Regions from separate parts of the Ralstonia sp. 110700041-2 genome, predicted to be linked through region 1. Evidence: predicted binding sites of a transcription regulator. Region 1 holds the regulator's gene; each other region holds the start of a gene.
What was found. Region 1 encodes FNR, which switches genes on or off when oxygen is low (the NO sensors DNR and NnrR bind a similar motif). Its sites were predicted from a motif close to TTGATNNNNATCAA; they were not measured.
Positions count from the first base shown of each region.

Region 2: the regulator FNR is predicted to act here: its motif matches at 2,600-2,613, upstream of ACUXH0_RS09775 (ribonucleoside triphosphate reductase).
Region 3: the regulator FNR is predicted to act here: its motif matches at 2,871-2,884, upstream of ACUXH0_RS21660 (OmpW/AlkL family protein).

Region 1 is NZ_JBSFAI010000021.1:103,611-109,223, reverse strand. It holds gene ACUXH0_RS25220 (pseudouridine synthase) at 1-1,191, opposite strand, end outside; gene scpB (SMC-Scp complex subunit ScpB) at 1,282-2,124, opposite strand; gene ACUXH0_RS25210 (sulfite exporter TauE/SafE family protein) at 2,612-3,355, opposite strand; gene fnr (fumarate/nitrate reduction transcriptional regulator Fnr) at 3,532-4,260, shown strand; gene ACUXH0_RS25200 (hypothetical protein) at 4,282-4,536, opposite strand; gene ACUXH0_RS25195 (FixH family protein) at 4,533-4,760, opposite strand; gene ccoG (cytochrome c oxidase accessory protein CcoG) at 4,787-5,613, opposite strand, start outside.
Region 2 is NZ_JBSFAI010000005.1:288,302-293,914, forward strand. It holds gene murI (glutamate racemase) at 1-514, shown strand, start outside; gene ACUXH0_RS09765 (dicarboxylate/amino acid:cation symporter) at 575-1,852, opposite strand; gene ACUXH0_RS09770 (DHCW motif cupin fold protein) at 2,221-2,562, shown strand; gene ACUXH0_RS09775 (ribonucleoside triphosphate reductase) at 2,699-4,762, shown strand; gene nrdD (anaerobic ribonucleoside-triphosphate reductase) at 4,759-4,935, shown strand; gene ACUXH0_RS09785 (anaerobic ribonucleoside-triphosphate reductase activating protein) at 4,898-5,611, shown strand.
Region 3 is NZ_JBSFAI010000016.1:74,369-79,981, reverse strand. It holds gene ACUXH0_RS21670 (glutamate synthase-related protein) at 1-1,719, opposite strand, end outside; gene ACUXH0_RS21665 (transposase) at 1,980-2,705, opposite strand; gene ACUXH0_RS21660 (OmpW/AlkL family protein) at 2,955-3,629, shown strand; gene ACUXH0_RS21655 (deoxyguanosinetriphosphate triphosphohydrolase) at 3,849-5,015, opposite strand; gene aroB (3-dehydroquinate synthase) at 5,035-5,613, opposite strand, start outside.

The DNA.
Region 1 (5,613 bases):
CTCGGTCAGGGCGACGTGGTACCAGTGGTTGACACCTTCGCCGCCGCCATCGACGCAGCGCAGGAAGTTGGCTTCGCCGTCCTGGAGCGAGATGCCGTGCAACAGCTTCTGACGGTCAGTTTCGGCCAGCTCACCCAGCGTACGCACCGCGTATTCACGCTCAACACCATAGCGCGGGTGCATGAACCGGTTGGCGATATCGCCGGAGGTCGTGAAAATCAGCAGGCCCTCGGTATTGAAGTCGAGGCGGCCGACGGCGACCCACTTGCCGGTCTTCATGCGCGGCAACGCGTCGAACACCGTCGGACGACCTTCCGGATCGGACTGGCTGACGATTTCACCCGACGGCTTGTGATACAGCAGCACGCGCGGCGGCTTGTTCGGCAACTTGCGCTGGATCAGCTTGCCGTTCACGCGCACCTGGTCGGTCGCGAGAATGCGTTGACCGATATGAGCCGGCAGGCCATTCACGGAGACGCGCCCTTGCAGGATCAGGTCTTCCATGTCGCGGCGAGAGCCAAGCCCGGCATCAGCCAGGATTTTGTGCAGTTTGGGAGCGTCGTCTTCGGAGGTCAGTTCGCGCGCCTTGGGAGGCTGCGATGCACCGCCGGTGTCAGCCTCGGAGTCGTACGCCCCGGAAATCACGTATTGGAAGACGTCTTCAGAGCCCTTGCCTCCCTTCAGCCCCTTGCCCCCGCGATTCTGGTTCGCGCCGCCTGCCTTGCCTTGCGGTTTGCCGTTGCGGTTCTGCGACTTGCCACGACCCCCGGTGTTCTTACCGCCAGCACCTTCCACACGGTCGTTGCGCTCGGCGCGCTCCAGCGGCTGACCTTCGCCTTGACGGCGGCGGTTCTTACCGAAACGGCCGCGCGGGCCACGTCTCTCGCCCTGGTTTTCTGCTGGCGCCTGTTCGGCCGTCGCAGCACCTTCTGCAGCAACTACCGCCGGCTCACCAGCCGCCTCTTTCGGCTTGCGCGCCCGTGGCGCGCGGGTCTTGCGCGGTTGCGCGGGCTGGCCGGCGTCTGCACCACCCGCATCGGCGGCTTCGCCCTCAGGGCGACCATCCTGCTGCTGGCGGCGCGAAGCCACGAGGTTGCGCAAGCCTCGGCGCAATCCCTTGCGGCGAGGGGTGGCCTCAGTCCCATCACCGCCGTCTTGTCGCGGCGGCTGAGCGTCGGCGTCGGCCGGCATACGTGTATCCATGGAATCTGGCTGGGTGCTCACAACGTCTTTCAAATCTAGGGGTTCAAGCCATCCGCCGACTGCACGGCGGGCATGGCATTACGAATGTTCATTGGCGGGAGCTGCTGGCAACTCGACCGGTGTTTTGTGTTCAGGCCCTGACGCAACCTCGGTCGCACTCACCGCTTGCGCCTCGGTTTCCAGGGCCGGTTCCTCGCGCGGCGCGATCTCAGGCTGCGCCGGCGTTTCACCGGCCACCACAACGGAAGCCTCGGCAACCGGCGATCCGGCCGGTTCCTCCACCGAAGCCGCTGCGCTTTCCGCGCCCTCCGGCGCGTCGTTGACCAACGCTGTCAGCTCTTCCACCGCAATTGCGCCGCCCTCGAACTCAATGGCGCCCTGCTCCAGCAGGCTGGCCTGCGCCTGGGCGCGGGCATCTTCGAGCGGCGGCAGCTCGTCCAGCGAGCGCAAGCCAAGGTCATCGAGAAACTGCTTGGTCGTCGCATACAGCGCAGGGCGACCCGGCACGTCGCGATGACCGATGACTTCGATCCAGCCGCGGTCTTCAATCTGCTTGATGACCTGCGTGTTGACCGTAACACCGCGAATGTCTTCGATATCGCCGCGCGTGACCGGCTGGCGGTAAGCGATGATCGCAAGTGTCTCCATCACCGCGCGCGAGTACTTGGGTGGTTTTTCCGGGTGCAGGCGGTCGAGATACACACGCATCTCGGGGCGGCTCTGCAGGCGCCAGCCGGAGGCCAGTGCAACCAGTTCGACACCGCGATTCAGCCAGTCCTGGCGCAGCTCTTCGAGCAGCACACGAATGGTGTCTGCGGAAACATCTTCGTCGAACAGCTTGCGCAAGTCATTGACTCGCAACGGGTCCTGCGCGCAGATCAGCGCGGTTTCGAGGACGATCTTCGCCTCTTGGGTATTCATCGGGTTGAGCGGCTCGTCATTGCTCGCGCGCGGCCAGTCGCCGTCACGCTTGAGGTTTGTCGTCCCGCCGCGACGCTCGCGGCATTTCTGATTGCTATTGCCCGCCCGGGCCCGGCGCGCGAAGGCCAATTGATTCAATTGGGCCCTGCACCGAAACGCAGTGGCTATGCCCGCAAAGTAAGGGCCGGAGGAGCAAGTTGATCCGGTGCCGGTCAGGCACCACAAGGGCAATTTCTTCCGCCGCCATGTGGACGGATACTGCACCGGACGACTACCAAGAAGAACGGCAGTCCGCCCGAATCGACTGTCCAGGGTGACACTACCGCTGGAAGGCATCGCTTGGCGCCGCGCTTGGGATTGTTGATTTACGCGGGTGGCGAATCGAATTGCTGTCGATTGTAGGGCAATTTCCAGCGGCGCCGCAACCGGGAAGATGATCTAGCCTCCCATCCAAGGCCGGATGGCGATTTACGCGTGCTTTAAACGACTACAGCACCAGACAGAATCCGTGTGCGTTGAGCATCTCTGGCAGCCAGATCGTGTGCACCAGCCCCCATATCCCGAACCCCGCAATGGCGATGCCGGCCGCGCCACGCACCCACCGGCGGCGCGACAAGCCGCGCAGCCACCCAGCGAAGCCAGACATCATCAACAGGTTGGGCAGTGTACCTGCACCAAAGGCGAGCATGACCACAGCCCCGGAGGCAGCGTTGCCTGCCAGCAACGCCACAGCCAATGCGCCGTAGACCATGCCGCACGGCACCAGTCCCCAGGCCATACCCGTGATATAGCGGCGTAGCAACGGCGGCTGACGTTGCAGCGTGCCGCCCAGTGTCGCAGCCCCCCGAGACAGGCGGCCAGCGACGCGGCCGAGCAAGCGCTCAAGCCACACACTGCGCCACGCATCTCCGGCGGAGCGCACGAGCAGCAAAATCCCATAGGTGAGTAGCAATACACTGGCGAAGGCAAACAAGCCGCGTTGAACCGGCAGCCATTGCTGGCGCCAGAAGGTCGCGCCCATCGCACCCATGATTGCGCCAAGCAGCGCGTAGGTGGTCAGCCGGCCGGCATGCATGACGACCTGCTCGAACCATAGTCGGCGACGCGACACGACCCGTACCGCCACAGTTCCACGTTCGGCTGCAAGTGCGATCCCGCTGCACATCGCCAGACAATGCACACCGCCGAGCAATGCGATGAGGAAAACGCTCAGAAGCGCTGCAGCACTCATCTTTCTGACGCTCTTTTGATATGGACCAAGGTTTTTGTTTTACTGTTGCGAACTAAGCGTAATTGACGCGTTTTGCCGCATCGGAAATGTCCGAGGACAAGAAGGTCGCCGTTATAATAAGCTGAGCTGCATCACAAGAATTACTCATTTCACTCTCCCGAAACTCGCCCCCGCCCGTGCTCACTCGAATCGCACTTACCGACCAAGCCTCGCGTTGCTCCACCTGTGTACTCGGGCAAATCTGCCTGCCGGTGGGAATGAACTCGGACGACGTGCGCAAGATGGACGATTTGGTCGGCGAGCGCATCCGCATTAAGAAGGGGCAATCGCTCTATTCGCTGGGGGAGCCGCTGGAAGCGGTTTACGGCATTCGTTTCGGTACGCTCAAAACCCATCTGACGCTCGAAGACGGCCGGCACCAGATCACGGGGTTTCACCTGCCAGGCGAAATCGTCGGGCTCGATGGCATTGGCGATATGCGCCATGTGTCGGATGCCACCGCGCTCGAAGATACCGAAGTCTGCGTGGTGCGCTACGACGAGTTGCAACACCTTTCGCGTCGGCTGCCTTCGCTGCAGCATCAGTTCCTGCGCATCATGAGCAAGGAGATCTCGCAGGATCATCTGATGCTGCTCACGCTCGGTTCCATGCGTGCGGAGGAGCGTCTGGCAGCGTTCCTGCTCAACCTCTCGAAGCGTTCAGCCCAGCGGGGTTATTCGTCAACCGAATTTGTGCTGCGCATGAGCCGCGAAGAGCTGGGCAGCTATCTGGGCCTCAAGCTCGAAACCGTCAGCCGCCTGTTCTCGCGCTTTGCCGAAGCGGGTCTCATCCAGATCCGCCAACGCCACGTCAAACTGATCGACCTGGCCGGCCTGCGCCAGGTCATGAGCGGTCAAGCCGCTTGAGGCTCCTTCCATGGCGCCCGCTCACACGAGCGGGTGTTCATGCGCTTCCAGTTTGCCGATGCCCGGGGACACGTAGAGCGTCAGCGCGCTCGACAATCCGCACAGCAACCAGAACACAAAGAACGATACCGTGTAGACCGCCTGGGCCGACACGGTGATCTGTTCGCCGAAGAAACGCAGGTCGGCGGGGTCCACCACTGCAAAGACCACCAGTTCAGCCAACGCGGCCGACAGAAATGCCGGCCACAGAATCCACATCAGCAGTCGACGCTTCATCGGGCCTCCGCGTGAATACCATGTGCCGGCGCGACGGTCGTCTTTTCAACGACCAAACCGTGGCGCACGACGTTGTCGTGAATAACGGCGTCGGGATGCGACATCGCCAGCCAGATGGTGACGCCGCAGCCGATCATGGCGACAAACGGCCCAGCCATCAGGAGCCACGGCCAGGGCTCGCGCCACCAGGGACGGGCCTGCGCGGAAGATTGCGTTGCGTGCATCGTTGCCTCCTGTTGGGGATGCCGCATCAGCGCGGCACGATGAAGCTCGACGGTTCGCGCAGTACGAGGCTGGCGCTACCGCTGTCTGCGTGGATGACGAAACGGATTTTGTGCGAGCCGGGGGCGGCATCATCGGCCGGCCGGCGTACGCGCACTGGCAGCAGTCGGTTGGCCGCCGGTGGCAGCTCCAGTGTGGTCGACTCGCCACGACCGCCCTGCACATCCAGTTCCGGCATGCCCTCTGCTGTGATGGTCACGCGCATGGGGAGCTCGGACGCGTTCATCAACTGCAGGCGGTAAACGTTCTCGATCTTGCCCCCGTCCACTTCACGCGCCAGTGCACCACGATCACGAATCACGTCAACCTTGAGCGGCTGACGCATGGCCAATGCCACGATGAAGCCGGTGATGAGCACAAGCATGATCCCGGTATAGATCAGCACGCGCGGACGCAGCAGATGTCGCCGGGCGTCCTTCGGGCTGAGCCGATCGCGCATTGCGCGTTCGGACGTATAGCGGATCAGACCGCGCGGGTAGCGCATCTTGTCCATGACCTGATCGCAGGCATCAATGCAGGCGCCGCAACCAATGCATTCGTATTGCAGCCCTTGGCGGATGTCGATGCCGGTCGGGCACACCTGTACACAGATGCTGCAGTCGACGCAGGAACCCAGACCTTGCGCTTCGAAATCGGCGTTGCGCGAACGACTGCCGCGCGGCTCGCCGCGCAGGGTGTCATAAGTCACGACGTAGGTATCGGGATCGACCATCACGCTCTGGAAACGAGCGTAGGGACACATGTAGCGGCACACCTGCTCGCGCATGAAACCGGCGTTGCCCCATGTCGCGAATG
Region 2 (5,613 bases), on a different contig from region 1:
TGTGGTCGGCGTGCTCGCGACCGAAAGCACGCTGCGTAGCGAGAAATTTGCGCGCCTGCTGGCGGGTGCCTCTGGCGATTGCAAGGTGCTGAGCCAGCCCGGCTACGGCCTCGTCCCTCTGATCGAACGCGGCGATACCCACTCGCCCGCGGTGCTGGAACTGCTGCGCGCCTATCTGCAACCGATGCTCGATGCGAATGCCGACACGTTGGTGCTCGGCTGCACGCACTACCCCTTCCTGGAAGATGCCATCCATGAGATTGCGGGCGACCGGTTGACATTGATCGACACCGGACACGCCGTCGCGCGCCATCTGGGCCGCACGCTCGCGGCAGCGGGATTGCAGGCATCGGGCCAAGCCGCAACGCCATGCTTCATGAGCACCGGCGATGTGCTTCCGCTGCAAGCCATGGTGGCTGCGTTGCTCGGAGAGGCGCCAATGGCCCAGCGGGTCGACATTGGCGACGCGCCCCTGAGCCCCGTCGCGGTGTCGCTCGCTTCCCAGCCCGAATAACGCCGCCCGAATAGGACAACGCCGCCCTGAAAGGCGGCGCATTGTCATCTTGGCTGAATGTCAGCCAACCGTCGGTTGCACTGCCGGTTCGGCAACGTCCGCCGCCACTTCGTCTTCTGCCGGCTCGTACTTTGCCACCACGGCCGTGGCCAGGCTGTTGCCGATCACGTTGGTTGCCGTGCGGCCCATGTCGAAGAACTGGTCGATCCCGATGATCAGCAGCAGACCGGCTTCGGGCAGATGGAACATCGGCAGCGTGGCCGCCACCACCACCAGCGATGCACGCGCCACGCCGGCCATCCCCTTGCTCGTGAGCATCAGCACCAGCAGCAGCGTGACCTGTTGCGTGAAGCTCATCTCGATGTTGTAGGCCTGCGCGATAAACAGCACCGCAAACGCCTGGTACATCATCGAGCCATCCAGGTTGAACGAGTAGCCCAGCGGCAGGACGAAGCTGGAGATGCGCTTGGGCACGCCAAACCGGTCCAGCGCCTCGATCGTCTTCGGGTAAGCGGATTCGCTGCTTGCGGTGGCGAACGCCAGCAGCGTCGGCTCGCGAATCAGCCCAAGCAGACGGCCCAGCGAGCGGCCCAGCAACACATAGCCCACCAGGAACAGGATCGCCCACAGCAGTGCCAGGCCCAGGTAGAACTCGCCGATCAGCTTGCCGTAGGTCCACAGCACGCCCACGCCTTCCACCGTGATCGCAGCGGCCATGGCGGCAAATACGCCCAGCGGTGCAAAGCGCATCACGTAGTCGGTAATGCGGAACATCAGCTTGGTCAGTTCTTCCAGGCCACGGCCGATCACACTGTCCATCGGATTCTTCATCGTCGACAGCGCGGCGCCGAAGAACAGCGAAAACACCAAGATCTGCAGGATTTCGTTGGTGGCCATGGCCTCCACGATGCTGCGCGGAAACACGTGCGTGATGAAGGCCTTGAGGGTGAAGTCACCCGTCTTCAGGCCCGACGTGGCCGACACATCCGGCAGCGCCAGGTTCATGTGCATGCCGGGTTGGAAGAAGTTGACCAGCAGCATGCCCAGCGCCAGCGACGTGGCCGACGCGCACACAAACCAGATCATCGCGCGCAGGCCCACGCGGCCCACCGAACGGCCGCCACTCATGCTTGCCAGGCCCGTCACCAGGGTCGAGAACACCAGCGGCGCAATGATCATCTTGATCATGCGCAGGAAGATGTCGGTGATGATGCTGAAGTACGAAGCGATGTCCTTGGCCGCCGCAGCGTCCTTGGCGTATTCGTGGCAACCCCAGCCGACGGCAATGCCCAGCAGCATTGCCAGCCCAATGTGGGAGGTCAGACGTTTGGTGTTCAAGACTTTCTCCAAGGAATACCGTGGCCGGAAGGCGGCGCGCGACAGACGCGGATCTCATGGGGCCAAGGGCTGGCCCAAGTTCATCACGCTTTGTAAAAAGCGACGATATTAGAGAAGCGCATGGCGATCGTTATGTCGATGTTGCATAGCACCATGCAATTTCTGCATACATCGATATGGCGCCGTTGACACCCTGCTGCGACGCCGCATGAGCATTGGAATTGGGCAGTGCGAAGCGGATTATTGAGCGACACGCAATGCCGTCGGGGCATACCAACAAGCGCTGTTTCGAGCACATGAAAAGCGACGCCTGTACCACGTATGCCGCTGATAGCATCATGGGCTTATGTCACCACCGGAGCCCTGCAATGAAAATGGCGCTCTTCGCCTTCGGCACAACCGACTGGTCTGCCGTTGAACCTACCGAACATGCCGGCGAAACCGGCATGGCGATCTGGCGCACGCGCTACTTTGGCGACGAGTCGGACCGCATCCGCGTGCGCATGGTGGAGTACACGCCTGGCTACCTGGCCGACCATTGGTGCAAGAAGGGCCACATCCTGTTCTGCCTTGACGGCGAACTGGAAACCACACTGGAAGACGGCCGCACGTTCACGCTCACGCCCGGTATGAGCTATCAGGTGGGCGACGATGCCGAAGCCCATCAGTCGACCACCAAAAAGGGCGCTCGACTATTCATCGTTGACTGACCGGGACACCCGGCTAGTGCATCGGCCCCGGCCCCGGTTGACCGGGGTCAAGCGATTCAAAGATCCAGGTCTTTAAGGCTCACAGACCACAATATGTAGTGCTAGTCTGACTCCATACCACTATATGGAGTACCTCATGACGGGCACACAGGTCACTGGGCAAGTCACCAAGCGCGACGGTTCATTGGCGCCGTTCGATGCGCAGAAGATCCGACAGGCCATCGCCGCAGCCGGCCAGGCCACCGGCGAATTCGACACCATCGAGGCGCAGCACCTGACCTCAGGCGTGGTTGCACATCTTGCGCCGCTCCCCTGCCCAGGTATCGAAATCATCCAGAACTGCGTGGAAGAGGTGCTGGTGGACGCCGGCTATTGGCGCACCGCGCGCGCCTACATCGTCTACCGCGAACAGCACGCCCGGCTGCGTTCGCTCAAGCACACGCTGGTCGATGTCGAAAGCACGATGGAGGAGTACCTCGAGCAGCGCGACTGGCGCGTCAACGCCAACGCCAATCAGGGCTATAGCCTGGGCGGCCTGATCCTGAACGTGGCGGGCAAGGTCACGGCCAACTACTGGCTTTCGCACGTCTACAGCCCCGAAGCGGGCACGGCGCACCGCGAGGGCGACCTCCACATCCACGATCTCGACATGCTCTCGGGCTACTGCGCAGGCTGGTCGTTGCGGCAGTTGCTGACGGAGGGATTCAACGGCGTGCCGGGCAAGGTGGAGGCAACGCCGCCGCGGCATATGTCCGCAGCCATCGGGCAGATCGTCAACTTTCTGGGCACGCTGCAGAACGAGTGGGCCGGCGCGCAGGCGTTCAGTTCGTTCGATACCTACATGGCGCCGTTCATCCGCCGCGACGCGATGTCGTATGCCGCGGTCAAGCAGTCCATGCAGGAACTGATCTACAACCTGAACGTACCCAGCCGCTGGGGCACGCAAACGCCGTTCACCAACCTCACGTTCGACTGGACTTGCCCGGCCGACCTGCGCGAACAGGTTCCTTACATCGGCGGCGAAGAGATGCCCTTCACCTATGGCGATCTCCAGCCCGAGATGGACATGATCAACCGCGCGTATATCGAGGTCATGATGGCCGGCGATGCGAAAGACCGCGCGTTCACGTTCCCGATACCGACCTACAACATCACGTCGGACTTCGATTGGGAGCACCCAAACACAACGTTGCTGTTCGAGATGACGGCGCGCTACGGGCTGCCCTACTTCCAGAACTTCCTCAACTCCGATCTGGAGCCGCACATGGTGCGCTCGATGTGCTGCCGCCTGCAGCTTGACCTGCGCGAACTGCTCAAGCGCGGCAACGGGTTGTTTGGCTCGGCTGAGCAGACCGGGTCCATCGGCGTCGTGACCGTCAACTGCGCACGACTGGGGTATCTCTACGCGGGCGATGAGGCAGCGCTGCTGGCGCGGCTGGACACGCTGCTCGCCCTCGGCCGCGATGTGCTGGAGGTCAAGCGCAAGTTCGTGCAGCGGCTGATCGATCAGGGGCTGTATCCATACACGCGCCGCTACCTGGGCACGCTGCGCAACCACTTCAGTACGCTGGGCGTGAACGGCATCAACGAAATGGTGCGCAACTTCACACACGATGCCGACGACATCACCACGCCATTCGGCCATGCCATGGCGGTGCGCCTGCTCGACCACGTACGTCAGCGCATGACGGAATTCCAGGAGGCGACGGGGCACCTGTACAACCTTGAAGCCACACCCGCAGAGGGCACTACCTACCGCTTCGCCCGCGAAGACCGCAAGCGCTGGCCTGGCATCCTGCAGGCCGGCACGGCAGCGCAGCCGTATTACACCAACTCAAGCCAGTTGCCCGTCGGCTACACCGACGATCCGTTTGAAGCGCTGGCGCGCCAGGAAGCACTGCAGAGCAAGTACACGGGCGGCACGGTCCTGCACCTGTACATGAACGAAGCGATCTCATCGCCGCAGGCATGCAAGGAACTCGTGCGCCGCGCGCTGGCCAACTTCCGCCTGCCGTACATCACCATCACCCCGACGTTTTCGATCTGCCCGAAGCACGGCTATCTGTCCGGCCATCACACGTTCTGTCCGAAATGCGATGCAGATCTGCTGGCCCAGCAGCCCCACGGCAAGTGCGGCTGCACAGGGGCCGGCACCCCAGGTTCTTCCACCCACCTCCATCACGAAGGAGCCTCCGTATGACCACCGTTGCACAAACCACCAACCGCACCGTTGCACTCGACGACAGCCAGCGCACGCGCTGCGAAGTCTGGACCCGCGTGATGGGCTATCACCGGCCCGTCAGCTCATTCAATATCGGCAAGCAAGGGGAATTCCGTGAACGCCGCTTCTTCGTTGAAGACCGCGCCCGCTGAGCAACCGCACTGCCCGCCGCCGGCCATCGGCGGCCTGGCACCTTTTTCCAGCGTCGACTGGCCCGGGCAGCTTGCGGCGGTGGTGTTCGTGGCCGGCTGCCCGTGGCGCTGTCATTACTGCCACAACCCGCACTTACAGACCCGGACACGCACGCTGGATTGGGACGACGTCTTCGCCTTTCTGCAGCGTCGCAAGGGCCTGCTCGATGCGGTGGTCTTCTCGGGCGGTGAACCGCTGAGCGAGCCGCACCTGCCGCAACTGATACGCGACGTGCGGGCGCTCGGCTACAAGATTGGCCTGCACACCGGCGGTATCTATCCGGCGCGCCTGGCCGACGTACTGCCGCAGGTGGACTGGGTGGGGCTCGACATCAAGACCAGCGCACCGCACTACGACGCGCTCACGGGCCGCCGCGGCAGCGCAGCGCCGGTCGATGCGTGCCTGGATCTTCTGCTGCAGAACGGCGGCGCATTCGAATGCCGCACGACATGGCACCCCGACTGGTTGCCGGAACCGCAACTTCTTGCGCTGGCGCAAAACCTCAGCCGGCGCGGCGTGAAACACTACGCACTACAAGCCTACCGAAGTGCCCCCGGAACCCCGGCCATCACGCTGCCCAGCGAGAGCACTCAGCGCGCATTGGCTGCCAGCTTTTCTTCTTTCTGTTGCCGGTGACA
Region 3 (5,613 bases), on a different contig from region 1:
CGGCGGGTTGATGTTGTTCAGCTCAAGCAGGTTCGGCTTCGGCCCGATGAACGAGACGAGCGACATCACCACGTTTTCGCGGATCGGGTCGATCGGCGGGTTCGTGACCTGCGCGAACAGTTGCTTGAAGTAGTTGTAGAGCGTCTTGTTCTTCGAGGACAGCACGGCCAGCGGGCTGTCGTTGCCCATAGATCCGGCGGCTTCTTCGCCGTTGGCGGCCATCGGCGCCATCAGGAACTTGACGTCTTCCTGCGTGTAGGCGAAGGCCTGCTGGCGATCCAGCAGCTTGGCGGCCGGCTTGGTTTCGGCGGCCACGTCTTCGGGCTTCGCGTCCAGCTCGTCGAGCTTGATGCGCACGGCATCGATCCAGCTCTTGTACGGCTTGGCGTTGGCCAGGTTGTCCTTGAGTTCCTTGTCGTCGATGATGCGGCCCTGCTCCATGTCGATCAGGAACATCTTGCCCGGCTGCAGACGCCACTTCTTGACGATGCGCGACTCGGGGATCGGCAGCACGCCGGCCTCGGATGCCATCACGACCATGTCGTCGTCGGTGACGTAATAACGCGCCGGGCGCAGGCCGTTACGGTCGAGCGTCGCGCCGATCTGGCGACCATCGGTAAAGCAGATGGCTGCGGGGCCGTCCCACGGCTCCATCATTGCGGCGTGGTATTCGTAGAACGCGCGGCGGTTGTCGTCCATCAGCGTGTGCTGTTCCCACGCTTCCGGAATCATCATCATCATTGCCTGGGCCAGCGGGTAGCCGGCCATCGTCAGCAGTTCGAGGCAGTTGTCGAACGATGCGGTATCCGATTGACCCGGATAGATCAGCGGCCACAGCTTGGGCAGGTCATCGCCCAGCACCGGCGACGAGATGCCGCCCGTACGCGCGTTGATCCAGTTGACGTTGCCCTTGACGGTGTTGATTTCGCCGTTGTGCGCAACCATGCGGTACGGGTGCGCCAGCTCCCATGCGGGGAACGTGTTGGTCGAGAAACGCTGGTGCACCAGCGCCAGCGCCGACACCGTACGCGGGTCTGCCAAATCCTGGTAGTAGCGGCCGACCTGTTCGCACAGCAGCAGGCCCTTGTAGACGATCGTGCGCGCCGACATCGACGGCACGAAGTATTCCTTGCCATGCTTGAGCTTGAGCGCCTGGATGGCGTGGCTTGCGGTCTTGCGAATCACATACAGCTTCCGCTCCAGCGCATCGGTGGTCATGATGTCGCGACCGCGCCCGATGAAGATCTGGCGGATCACCGGCTCAGTCTTCTGCACCGTGGGCGACATCGGCATGGTCTTGTCGACCGACACATCGCGCCAGCCCAGCACGACCTGGCCTTCCAGGCGCACGGTGCGTTCCAACTCCTGTTCGCAGGCCAGGCGCGACGCGTGTTCTTTCGGCAGGAAGATCATGCCGACGCCGTATTCGCCCGCCGGCGGCAGGTTGATGCCCTGCTTGGCCATTTCTTCGCGGAAGAACTGGTCGGGAATCTGCAGCAGGATGCCCGCGCCATCACCCATCAGCGGGTCAGCGCCGACGGCGCCGCGATGGTCGAGGTTGTGCAGGATGCGCAAGCCTTGCTGGACGATCTCGTGGCTCTTCTTGCCCTTGATATGGGCGACGAAGCCGACGCCGCAAGCGTCGTGTTCATTGGTCGGGTCGTACAGACCCTGGGCCGACGGCGCCGACGGCGTGATGGGGAAGGAATGTTGTTCCACGGCGATCTTCCGATGTTGTGGGTACAGCGCGCCGTAGAAGGCCCTCGCGATGGTGCGGATGCGGTGGCAGACAGGCAATGGCGCGCCGCACCATGAATGCGGGGTGAAACGAATATAAAAGAGTGGCCCGTAACAGGCAAAAGTTTTTAAATGGGGTCGGAGTAAATTAATAAATGCACAGTCTCAGTGCGGGCTTATTAATAGGGACAGATCAAAGTCGTCCGAATCGATGCCTCGCACATCACGGCGCCGCCATCCCGCTATTCGGAGCGCGCGCTGTCCTCCGTTCCCACTTCAGCGGGTTGGCGAGGGGGGCGCCCCTTGGGCAATGGCGCAACGCGACGGCCTCCGGTGCGCGCAAGTGTCGCGAGAAACGCCTCGTTGCCGAGCGGCCAGCCGCTGTGCACATGCTGGCGAATCTGCGCGAGCTGGTCGGAGCCCAAACCTTCGTGCCACAACGTTCGGTAGCGCGACTGGCGCTCGAAAGGCGTGTTACCAAGACGCCAATAGCAATAGTGATCACTCACCCACGGGATGGATTGGATGCCCACATGATGACGATATGTGCTCCAACGGTCGTCTTCTGGCGTGCTGACGAGGCCAGCGCGTACGGTGTTGGATTCCACATACAACAGGATCGGCAGCACCCATTCAGCCGGGTCCAGTACGGTCGAGCGGAAACGCCCTTCCCACAGCGTTCCGCTGCGATCAGCCGCTGCGTTGAAGTACCGCGTATAGCGCCGCCCGACGGCCTGCAGCGTGCGCGAAAGGCTCTCCGCCACCTTGGGCGTTCCGACCAGATGGACGTGATTCGGCATCAGCGAGAAACCATGGATGGCGAAGTCATGCTCACGGGCAGCCATGCGCAACGTGTCGAGGTAGAACGCGTAGTCGTCGTCGCCGCGAAAGACGGTCTGGCGATTGTTGCCGCGCTGCAACACATGCACAGGGACATCGGTGGGACTGAGGCGGGGCAGGCGGGCCATGGAAAATGCGGGGCGGCAAAAAGCGCCATCGTAGCCTGAAGCCCGAGAACCTGTCCCCAATTTTTGACAGGCAAACGCTTGCATGCCCACTGCCGTCGCGATGCGACGGCAGAGTTTGCGTGCCGTCAAATCGGTGGCCCTACGCGTGATGGACGACGGGGGAACTTGATCCCAAGCAAATCGGCCAAGCGACTTCCCCGCGAGACTGGCTCCCATCACATCACGAGACGACACGAGAGGGAGCGATTGATGGCTTTTCACCGCGTAGCCGTTGTAGCTGTAGCCGCCGGAATGCTTGCCGCCGGTTTCAGCCAGGCCGCCTTTGCGCAGAGCACGGATTTGCCGCCGACCTCCGGTAATTGGATGGTGCGTCTGCGCGCCGTCAACCTGACAGCCGCCAACAAATCCGACCCGGTGCCAGCACTGGCCATTCCGGCTGACGCCATTCAGATCAACAACAAGGTCCTGCCCGAACTGGACATCTCGTATTTCTTTACGCCGCATCTGGCCGCCGAGCTGATCCTGACTTACCCGCAACAACAGGACGTCACGGTCATGCGAAGCGCACTGGGCGGCCCGACCAAGATCGGCAGTTTCCGCCACTTGCCGCCCATCCTGACGATGCAGTATCACTTCACGCCCGAGTCGCGCTTCAAGCCGTACGTGGGCGCAGGCGTCAACTACACGCGTATCTCGAATGTCGATCTCCAGGTGCCCGGCGTTGGTTCGCTGGACCTCAGCAAGAACAGCTTCGGCCCCGCGCTGCAGGTCGGCTTCGACTATCGCCTGACCGAACGCCTCTACTTCAACGTCGACCTGAAGAAGACCTGGATCAGCGCCGACGTGAAGATGGGCGGCCAGACCATCAGCAAGGTCAAGGTTGACCCGTGGCTGCTGGGCGTCGGCCTGGGCTATCGCTTTTAAGGGAGGACGATCAGCGAACTGACACTGTCCTGATCGACTTTTACCGACGTGCCGCAGGGGCCGTCGACGGCGGGGGCGCTCGTCGGCGGTGGTTGGCGCGTTCGGCCCGGCATGCGTTGGGGCGGCCGGGCATTTTTTTTGGGCGCTTGGTTTAGATCAGCTGCCAGATGGTTTGGGAGCCAGGCGAGCGAGTAGCGGCCCGAACAGCGCCGCCGTCGCTCAAACCGCATCCACCGCAAAGATGCGGCGATGCTCCTTGATGGCGTAACGATCCGTCATGCCGGCGATGTAATGCGCAATCCAGCGCGGCTGCTCGTCGGGGTTGGATTTCGCCTGGTACTGCGGTGGCAGCAAGCGCGGGTCGTCCATGAACACGCGGAACAGATCGTCGATGATGCGGCGCGCTTTGGCGGACATGCGCATCACAAGATAGTGCCGATACAGGTTATCGAACAGGAAGCGCTTGAGCACGCGCGCCTCTTCATGCATCGGCTCAGAGAACGCGACGAGCGCTGGCGCGGCACGCACATCGTCGATACATTGCGGCGCAAATTCAGCAATGCCGGCACGCGTGGTGCCGATCAGATCGACGATCAGCGCGTTGATGATGCGACGAATGGTTTCGTTGATGAGCCGCCGGCCACTGACGGCCGGGAACGCCGCCTCGGCTTCGCGCCGATGGATGGCCCACAGCGGCACGTCTTCGAGTTGCTCCAACGTGATCAGGCCGGAACGCAGGCCATCGTCGATATCGTGGTTGTTGTACGCGACCTCATCGGCGAGATTGGCAAGCTGCGCTTCCAGCGACGGCTGTTGCCCTTCGAGAAAACGGCGGCCCAAGTCACCGAGCGTGGCCGCGTTGTTGCGCGAGCAATGTTTGAGAATACCCTCGCGCGTTTCGAACGTCAGGTTCAGTCCATCGAAACCGCCGTAGCGCTCTTCCAGCCGATCGACCACCAGCAGGCTCTGGAGATTGTGTTCGAAGCCCCCGTATGGCTTCATGCAATCGTTGAGTGCGTCCTGCCCCGCATGACCGAACGGCGTGTGGCCCAGATCGTGCGCCAGCGAGACCGCTTCGACCAAGTCTTCGTTCAGGCGCAGGCTGCGCGCAATCGAACGGGCAATCTGCGCGACCTCGAGGCTGTGCGTGAGCCGGGTCCGGAACAGGTCGCCCTCGTGGTTCACAAAGACCTGCGTCTTGTATTCGAGCCGACGGAAAGCGGTGCTGTGGATGATGCGATCACGGTCACGCTGGAACTCGGTGCGCGATGTGGATGGCGGCTCGGCGTGTACGCGGCCGCGCGTCTGCGCCGAATGCGCGGCGTAGGGAGCGAGAGGGCCTTCGAGATCGAACGGCGCGGACGGCAAATCAAATCGGTCGTTCATCGGGCCCTCTCGTCTCGCATCAGGCGACGGGTGCTTCGGTCGGTGGTCGCAGCACGGCGTGCAGCAAGGTGGCGCGCAGGTCGGCATCGGGCACCGTGGTCACGAACGCCTGGCCCAGCTTGCGCAGCAGCACGAATTTGATCTCGCCAGCCTCAGCTTTCTTGTCGACGCGCATCAGCTCGATGAACCGATCCACGCCCAGGGCCGGCGCCACCGTCGGCAGGTCAGCCGCACGCGTGAGCGCAGTAATGCGGTTGCGCGTGTCGATGTCGATAAAACCAAGGCGATGCGAGAGGTCCGCCGCCATCACCATGCCGCAGCCGACGGCCTCGCCGTGCAGCCATTCGCCGTAGCCCAGGCCGGCCTCGATGGCGTGGCCAAAGGTGTGACCGAAATTGAGGGTGGCACGCAGACCGGTTTCCCGCTCGTCCTGCGCCACGACAGCCGCCTTGATGCGCACCGAGCCGCGCACGGCTTCGGTCATCAGGTCGGTATCGCAATCGTTGAGACCCCTGATGTTCTGTTCGATCCAGGCGAAGTAATCGGCATCGGCAATTGCGCCGTGCTTGATGACCTCGGCCATGCCCGCAGCCAGTTC